4 regions of the Carboxylicivirga caseinilyticus genome follow, and region 3 is predicted to be linked to each of the others. Evidence: riboswitches for the same ligand, from Rfam matches in the RefSeq annotation. Region 3 holds a riboswitch; each other region holds the start of a gene.
The links. A riboswitch is a leader RNA that binds a small molecule or an ion and turns the genes downstream of it on or off. The one in region 3 is predicted to bind cobalamin.

Region 1 (2,207 bases), on a different contig from region 3:
AGCCCTTTTGTATAATATTGGCAGAGCTATAACCTACAGTATCTTGGGTTTGATCTTTGGTTTTGTGGGAGTTGGTCTCAAGCATTCGGGAATTCAAAATATAGTTTCTATTGTTTGTGGTGTAATAATGATATTATCAGTTGTTCTTCCCGGAATAATAAAATTGCCCAAGGGAAGTAATAAAATAACCAATTCGATTTATGGTACACTGAAGAAGAAAATAGGAGATTCCCTTAACCGCAGAAAAATAGGTAATTTGTTTATCATTGGTATTCTAAATGGGTTTCTTCCTTGCGGACTGGTTTATGTTGCAATATCCAAAGCTGTTTTGTCGTTAACTCTTGCTGAAAGTGTATTATCCATGTTTTTCTTTGGATTAGGAACGCTTCCCATGATGTTCGCGGTTGCTTTTTTCTCCGATATTATAAAAAGCAGATACCTCTATCATCTTAAAAAGTTTATTCCCGTGTTCATAATCATTTTAGGTATCATCTTTATTCTTAGGGGAATGAATCTGGGTATCCCTTTTATCAGTCCGGATATGAGTAAGCCAACTTGTTGTCATTAATGATTGTTGCTATTTTTTGAGCATCACAAGAAGAAATATATTTATATGAACGGTAAGGATATAAAATCTAACTGGTTAGAAAATAATTTAGTTTCAGATACTTTAGCATAAAAAAAACCATTACTTTTGCGATCAGATTGGTTCAAAGGGTGTATATCTGCACTCTGAGATAATAGGGAATGCCGTGAAAATCGGCAACAGTACCCGCTGCTGTAAGTTCCGATCCTGAAATAATCAGGATAGTATGCTACAACCAACATAGCCACTGTTACCTTAAAAGGTTCCGAATGGGGATAAGTTTCTATCAGACAAGAAACAAAAACGGGAAGGCGGTTTGTAGTCGGAATAAGTCAGAAGACCTGCCAAATAACTTAATTTAAGCTTCGGGAGCTAGGCAATCACACAAGATAGGTTTACCTTTTCTTTTATGATACCGGCTTTTTGATAAAGTATTGGTGAATGTTTAAAACTATTGTAGTTGGTTTATTGGTGTTTTTGGCCATAATGGATACAAAAGCTGAAGGTGAGGTTAAAGATTCATTGCCAGGTTATTTACAACACTATGATATAGAGTCGGTAGATGTTGTTGTTACTAAACTTAAACAATATCAGGTTGGTTCGAAGAAGGAAACTTTTACTCCGCTACAAAAAAGCTCCGTAGAACAGGGAAGTCTTACTGAATTAATCTCAAGATATCAACCTATTTACATTAAAACTGACGCGGGAGGATTAGCCTCTTTTCGGTTCAGGGGCACATCAGACAATCATACATCAGTGCGTGTTCGCGGCATTGAATTGAATTCTCAGACTTTAGGTAGTTACAATGCAAATAATGCTCCTGTTTTTCTATTTGATCAGGTACAAATTAGTTTTGGTAGTTCTTCTGCAACCTTGGGTTCAGGCTCTATTGGGGGAAATGTAAGGCTTGAACTTCAGAATAAATTTAAAAACGGAGTGAATGGTGAAGGAAAAGTTTCACTGGGTTCTTTTGGTGAATATATGGCAGGAGCAAAAGTTTTTGCAAGTAATGGCCGGTTAGAATCAGTTACACGTCTTGTATACTACGAAAAGGAAAATGATTTCCCATTTGAAAATACAGCCTATTATAATTTTGAAACAAGATCTTATGATCGCGATAAGCAGAAAAATGCCCGAATAGAAAATGCTAATCTAATACAGCAGTTGAATTATAAATGGGACGATAACAGAATGTTATCATCTGTAATTTGGTTGACAAAAAACCGACATGAGGCACAGCCAAATATGGCTGAAAATACAAATCCTAATACCAGATATATTGAAGATCAGAATATAAGAACCTGGATTCAATATGATCAGAATTCTCATATTGGCAATTTTTATTTAGGAGGAGGTTATGTTTTTGATGATAATATTGACTACAGTAGTAAAGAACAAAAAATTACTACCCAACGATGGATAACTGAAGGAGGTTTAAAAAAGGAAAAAGACTGGTTAAGCATGCAACTGGGTTTACGATATCTATTCATAAAACCTGATGTGTATGCCTACGATGAAAGTATTTCAGAATACAGAACTTCTCTGTATGCATCTTTATTAGCAACTCCAATTGATTGGTTGAAATTGTCGTTGAACCTTAGACAGCAATTTGTAAGTCGAT
Region 2 (2,207 bases), on a different contig from region 3:
ATCAACGACTAATTAAACCCATAAGGTTGTGTGGTAATACAAGCTCAGATTTATTCTGACAGATGAACTTCCAAAGTAAGTGAAGTATTGTAACTTTCCCATAGTGTGTCATCTATCTTCTTATGTATGGTGACAAATAACAAAACAAGTCCAGCTTTTTTAGGTGTAAATGTAAACACTCCTTCTTCATTGGCATATATACTACTTTCTCTAACATTCTCAACATCATACAAGTCCTCTATTCTTTTCTTTTCGTAATGCTCATTGTTATAAACCACCACAATTCGGGCATTCGCTACAGGTGTTCCATCATGATAAACTTTAAACTCAGTTTTCTGATTGAAAATCATTTCATTGGGTGATGATAATGGTATAATTTCAACTCCTTTGCCAACCAAATGAGTCTTATAATTAGCATTTCCCTTCATCAGATAAGTATCAGCACTACTGTAATATTGAAGACTTGTTAAGGTGCCTTCATGCTTTTTTATTTCATCAGAAAAATAAAGCTTGCCATCGGCTGTTTCGATTGCCTTGTATTTGGGTCCTTTACGCAAAGCAGCATGAATTCGATAGGTTCCTTCGCCAGATATTACCGGCTCGAGGTAGCAGGCTGCACATGTTTTTGCAGTTGGTTCCAGAACCTCCTCTCCATTAGGTCCAAACATGGTATAAAATGGAGCCACCATGGCAAAATCTGCCTGAAAAGGAAACTCAGTAAAGGAAGATTCTATTTGCAATCGGTTATGCAATATAATAAACTGGTTAGGCTTTAAAAATGGCACATGAGCATCAACAATAAGAGTATTGAAAACACCTAACAACAAAACTAAAAGCACTACTTTTTTCATTGATATTTATTAAAGATTAAACATTCATCACAAAGTAGATGCGGGAAAATGAAAAGAATTTTTCGCGAAGTTATTATCTTCTGCCTTTCTCCCGAAAGCTACGATACTTATATCCGGCAGGTCTTCTGACTTGTTCCTGTTTTATCGCCTTCCCATTCATTCATACAACAGTGGCTTGCATGATAAAACATTTCATTGGAACTTACAGCTACGGGGATAGTTCCTGACTCTAACAGGATTCCCTTTTAATCGATAAGAACCGAATACGAACGCAAAAATATAGAAAGAATGTGTGAAACCTTACTAAAGACAGATAGATATTTTAAAATTATATTAGCTGACATTACCGTCCATTTTTTCTTTTTTAACTATGCCTCTAATAACTAAATTATAAGCCACCACCCTCTGTTTTTAAACATCCATTTCTTAATTTTCTCGTTTTTTCTCACAAAATATCTTAAAACCCACACATTACAGAAATAAAACATCATTTTATAGCAGTAGCATTGAATTACTCTTTCTATCTTTGCAACTTCAAAATAGCTGTTTGGGGGGACATGGAATCGAACAGTTGTATTTAAGAAATTAAATAAAACACAAACAGTAACAGCTATGGAAAAAAGTATCCATAAAGATCAGGTAGAACGGTTCGGATCCATTCTACTGGAAATTGGTTCCTTACTTATGAGTTACGGAGCCAACAGTATGCGAATCAGAGTAACACTTAACCGAATAGCTAAAGCCTTTGGCTATAATCTTGAGTTATTGATTACTCACCGTGCTTTAATGCTACATATCGACGACAAAGACGATCAGCACTCATTCAACCAACTAAAACGTACTTCACCCCATGGGGTTAATTTCCGTCTGGTTAGTGGCATCAGCAACATGAGTTGGCGCATTGTAAGTGAGAAATGGTCGTTGGACGAAATTGAGAAAGAGATTGAGCGATTAAAAAGCCTTCCACATTATCCCCGAATCATTATACTCTTACTGGTAAGTCTTGCCGATTTATCATTTTGTCGTTTGTTTGGTGGAGGAATGATTGAAATGAGTATAGCTTTCGGAGCTACCTTCGTTGGCTTATTTGTTCGTCAGGAGGCTGTTAAAAAAACCTTTAATCCATACATATGTATCTTTTTTGCTTCTCTTGCTTCTTCATTGATATCAGGTTTAGCTGTTAAATTCAATTTAGGAGATCATCCTGAATATGCATTTGCAACCTCTGTTTTATACCTGATTCCAGGAGTACCATTAGTCAACTCCTTTTCAGATATTATTGATGGTAATATTATGAATGGAATTGTGAGAGGTATGCACGGAATGGTAATCGTTTTATCTATCGCACTGGGATTG
Region 3 (2,207 bases):
CTCTTCAACCTTATCCTTAATCAGGCGCATTAGCTTATTATTGTCAGACAGCTGTTGTGCAAAAACTTCAGGATATCCTCCACCTATATATAAAGCATTACACTCAAACGGTAATGATTCATCATACAGAGGACTGAAAAAGTATAGCTTTGCTCCCAACTCTTTTAACAATTCCAGGTTATCCTGATAATAAAAGCGAAAAGCTTTGTCGTATGCCACACCCAGATGTAAATCAGAGAGATCAATTTTGGGCACTGAAAAGTGAACATTTTTGTTGAATTCAAACTCTGAAATAGCTGATAAGGCTTCTAAATCAATGGTAGTTTCCAGAACATCTGTTAATTGTTGCACTTTACTTTGTAAATCCTCAACTTCTTCGGCTTGAACCAATCCCAAATGACGACTCTCCAGCGAAAAATCTTTATTGGAAGGAACATATCCCACACATTTTACACCACACTCCTCCTCAATTATTCCTTTCAGAAAAGAATAGTATTCTTTACTAGAGCAATGATTTAAAATCACTCCCTTAACATTTGAATGAATCCTGTAATTTTTAAAACCACTTACAATTGCACCAACAGACTGGTACAATCCTTTACAACTAACAACCAAAACAACCGGTAAATTCAGTCGTTGACTCAGTTCATATGTACTACCTTTCAAATCAACACCCAAACCATCATACATACCCATTACACCTTCAACCACAGCTATATCCTTACCTTCAGAATGTTTCTGAAACAAATGACTAACAGCATTATCAGGAAGTAAATAGGTATCCAGATTATAAGAAGGCGTTTCGAGTATTTTCTGATGAAATAAAGGATCGATGTAATCGGGCCCGGTTTTAAATGGGGCTACCTGATAACCCTTGGCTTTAAGCAACGACATTAATCCAATTGAAACAGTCGTTTTTCCACATCCGCTATTAGTACCTGCAACAATAAACCCTTTCATTTTTAGCTTTAAAGTTTTGATAATTATTAATTCAAGCTTACTTCCATTAATACACTTATTAATGAAAAAAGAAAATGAAGTCACAGATGGTTCATTTTGCTTTTATTCCCGAAAGCTTTAAGTAATGGCAGGTCTTCCGGCTTATCCTGTTACTGAAGCCTTCCCGTTGTGCAGAGCAAAACAGTGGCAATGGTTTTCAATAACATTTAACGGACTTACGGCTGCGGGTACAGCTCCGGATTATTCTTGATTGAAGCACCGGATTCCCATATTAAGGCATTCTCTGAAAGAGAAAATCCACCAAAACGCCCCGAAAATACAAATTTAATTGTGAAAAGAATAACATGAGTAAATTAGTGAACAGGTCTCATTCGAAAGAAAAAAAATCCGCGAAGTCTGTAAAACAAATCTTCGCGGATCAAACTTAAAATTACGGATTGGTTATTTTAATTTCTTCACCCTTTTGCCAGTCTTTGTGTTCTTTGGTGTAATACAAATAGGCACAACTTGCCGGAGCGGTATACGTACCAGCCACCTCGGCTTTTAAATCAAGATTAATTGTTTTAACAACAGACGAAGGCATTTCGCGATAATACAAAACAAGGTAATTCTGATGTATTTCGTAATAATCAAATACATTCTCTTCCTGCATTTTTTTCAGTTGCCAGGGCTGAACTGATAATCCTGATGGAATACCCACCATAGTGATTGTCATGGGTAAGCCCGATCTGGTTTTGTTCTTCAGCTGAACCGATAAACGAACCAGATCATTTATCTCACATTCCGATTTCATCAGGTTAGTTTTCAACTGAACCTTACATTTCTCTGATGAAACAGGAACTGTTTGCATCCATTGGGCATTAGCCGTAAACGAAAGTGGATTCCTGACTCCTTTAAACTCCAGATTAAATGTTTGCACTCCTGATGACAGATACTGTTCAAGACTATCCAGAATAATTAATTTATCCTCAGCACTAATTTTGCGTGTCAGCATCTCCTTATTATTTATCTTAAGCACTAATGATCCGTTCTCAGGCATCTTATTTACAATGCCTGCATATTGCGTAATGGCTTTCAAGGAAAGCACCGTTGCCTGTGTGGATCCAAAACCTCCAAAACTACGTGCACCCAAAATATAGTCCATTAACGTAAGTAACTCCGTAAAATACTCATCACCGTTTTTCATCAATGCCATAGCCGAAAGAGCTGCCGTTTCAACCTGAAGTGATTTACCCCAGGATCGAACT
Region 4 (2,207 bases), on a different contig from region 3:
AAACCAGGTAGCCTGCACCTGAAATTCGGTTGAAGCAACAGTTTGCTCATAATGCAGACCGGCCTCATAGTTAAATCCGGTTTCGGCTTCCAGATTTGGGTTTCCAACCTGAGTTCCCCCCGACCAATATAAATCGTTGAAGGTTGGTATACGATAGCTGGTTCCGGCTTTTGCTTTGGCTGATAATCCGCCCACTATTTTTTGTGTCAGACCAATATTGCCAGTGATGGTGAAATCGCTGTCACCGGCTTTTTCGCCACGTCCGTTTAAAGTCACAAAGGTTCCGCTTTTTTTGTTCTTAATACCAAACGAAGTAAATGTGGCAAAACGATTGCGACCTTTTTCGCCTTCGTAAGAGCTCGATTCAGCTTTTTCGTAGGTGTAATTCAGTCCTAAATTCCACTTTAACCAGGGGGTGAAGTTAAGATCCAACTCCGCCTCGTTGATAGAAGAAAGTCCTGTTGTTTTGGTGGTATCAGAAGTAGATGGTTTTTGATAATTGGTTTCGGTAGAGAATAAAGCTGTTCGAACGGTAACAACTCCATTTTTAAGGGGTGCTTTCCATTCTGCTGCTCCACGTATAGCCTGGTCGCGTTGTTCGGCATCCGAAGTTTTTCCTCTTGCCATGTCGCGTACTGTTGGAGCAATTTGCTTATCCACATCCTGGTACCATAAATGTATGCTGATGTTTTGTCCGTTCTTCAATCGAAAATGATTGTTCGACATCACTCCAAACTGATGCATATTGGCATTAGGCAGGTCTTTATCCACGGTAGTTGTTACCCCTGAAGAAGTGTAATCTCCGGTAAACGGAAAGTCGTTATCGGCCTGCTGATAATAAGTGCGTAAAACACCGCTGTAATTTTTGTTTCCGTACTGAATACCTGAAGCTCCGTTGAATCGTCCAAAACTACCGGCATTGATGGTCATAAACGATTTTTTGGCTTCATTGTAACGGGCTTTGTTATTAAGATAAATAACACCGCCAACGGCTCCACTTCCAAAAAGGGCAGAGTTTCCACCCATCTCCATTTTAATATCATCGGAAAACAGTAGGGGAAGGGTTGATATGTCGGTGCCGCCATTGGCGATGCTTTGTAAGTTAAAACCATTCCATAGGATAGGGGTTCGGTTGCTTCCAGCACCCCGTGCATTAATACTGGATGATCCTGTTCCGTAAGCATCAATGTTCATGGGAGAAAGGAATTGTAAAACTTCATCCATGCCCAGTGTTGATCTTTGCATTAAAAGTTGTTGATTAGGCTGATAAACAGTGCTGCCAGCATTGAAATTGCTCAAACGGTTTTCGGTGATGTTCACCTCAGTTATCACAATTAATGTGTCGGTTGATTGGGCAACTGGCTTCAAAAATGCCATGCCTGATAAAAAGCCACCAATAAGGAGACGTTTTAAATAATTCATTTTACAAATAATTTATTCAATGGTTAAACTATTTGTAGCAGTTAGGAAAATGGAGAAGATAGATAGATTTGTCTAGAATTACCTGTCTGTCTCTTCGCTTTTACTCCCGAAAGCTACGATACCTTTGACTATGGCAGGTCTTCTGACTCACTCCTGAAAGACGCCTTCCCAATCGCGTGAAACGATCAGTGGCAAGTAGTGCCTTTCATCAAAATGGAGTTTACAGCAGCGGGTACTGTTCAGGATTTTCACCTGATTCCCTTTCAATCCGATTTGAATGACCGGATTTACCGTAATCGGTCGCAAAGGTAGAAAAGATTTTTAATGCGCAAACTTAAAATATAAGTGTGTGGTATATTTTATAAAATTATCAGGCTATAATAAATGTGAAGGATTTGTTATTACTGATTCATCACTAATCTATTAACCAACTTCAATTGCGTCCTAAATAATATTTGATAATGAAAGAAAGCTACTGTGTATAACAGGCCTCAGTTGGCGAGCAAAAAAACAAGGTTGAATTGACGATTAAAAATCGTTTACTGTTTGAGTTGAGCGTAGTCAACGAGTTTAAACGATTTCAGTCAATTGACCGTAGTTTTTTTAGTGAGACAGGTGTAGCCTTGATTTTCTTTGCTTCGTTTCTTGCATCAAGGCAAGAAATGAAGTCGGGTTTGGGCGAAGCGCCAATTTGAAAAATAATTAGGACAGAATTGAACCAACTTCAAGAAAAAGTTTTGGATTATTTATGGAAATTAATGTAAGTTGGTAATCTCAAATATGAA

Region 1: it holds a riboswitch for cobalamin, as region 3 does, so the genes downstream of both, ACRD62_RS11240 (TonB-dependent receptor) here and ACRD62_RS07470 (cobyrinic acid a,c-diamide synthase CobB) in region 3, are expected to answer to the same signal.
Region 2: it holds a riboswitch for cobalamin, as region 3 does, so the genes downstream of both, ACRD62_RS09495 (DUF4198 domain-containing protein) here and ACRD62_RS07470 (cobyrinic acid a,c-diamide synthase CobB) in region 3, are expected to answer to the same signal.
Region 4: it holds a riboswitch for cobalamin, as region 3 does, so the genes downstream of both, ACRD62_RS19055 (TonB-dependent receptor plug domain-containing protein) here and ACRD62_RS07470 (cobyrinic acid a,c-diamide synthase CobB) in region 3, are expected to answer to the same signal.

The regions. Positions count from the first base shown of each region.
Region 1 is NZ_JBNGOX010000019.1:25,221-27,427, forward strand. Features, by position in the region: gene ACRD62_RS11235 (sulfite exporter TauE/SafE family protein) at 1-568, shown strand, start outside; cobalamin riboswitch at 690-949, shown strand; gene ACRD62_RS11240 (TonB-dependent receptor) at 1,028-2,207, shown strand, end outside.
Region 2 is NZ_JBNGOX010000014.1:101,834-104,040, forward strand. Features, by position in the region: gene ACRD62_RS09495 (DUF4198 domain-containing protein) at 51-851, opposite strand; cobalamin riboswitch at 950-1,130, opposite strand; gene ACRD62_RS09500 (threonine/serine exporter family protein) at 1,464-2,207, shown strand, end outside.
Region 3 is NZ_JBNGOX010000010.1:97,114-99,320, reverse strand. Features, by position in the region: gene ACRD62_RS07470 (cobyrinic acid a,c-diamide synthase CobB) at 1-960, opposite strand, end outside; cobalamin riboswitch at 1,070-1,280, opposite strand; gene ACRD62_RS07465 (TonB-dependent receptor plug domain-containing protein) at 1,391-2,207, opposite strand, start outside.
Region 4 is NZ_JBNGOX010000047.1:38,814-41,020, forward strand. Features, by position in the region: gene ACRD62_RS19055 (TonB-dependent receptor plug domain-containing protein) at 1-1,422, opposite strand, end outside; cobalamin riboswitch at 1,538-1,732, opposite strand.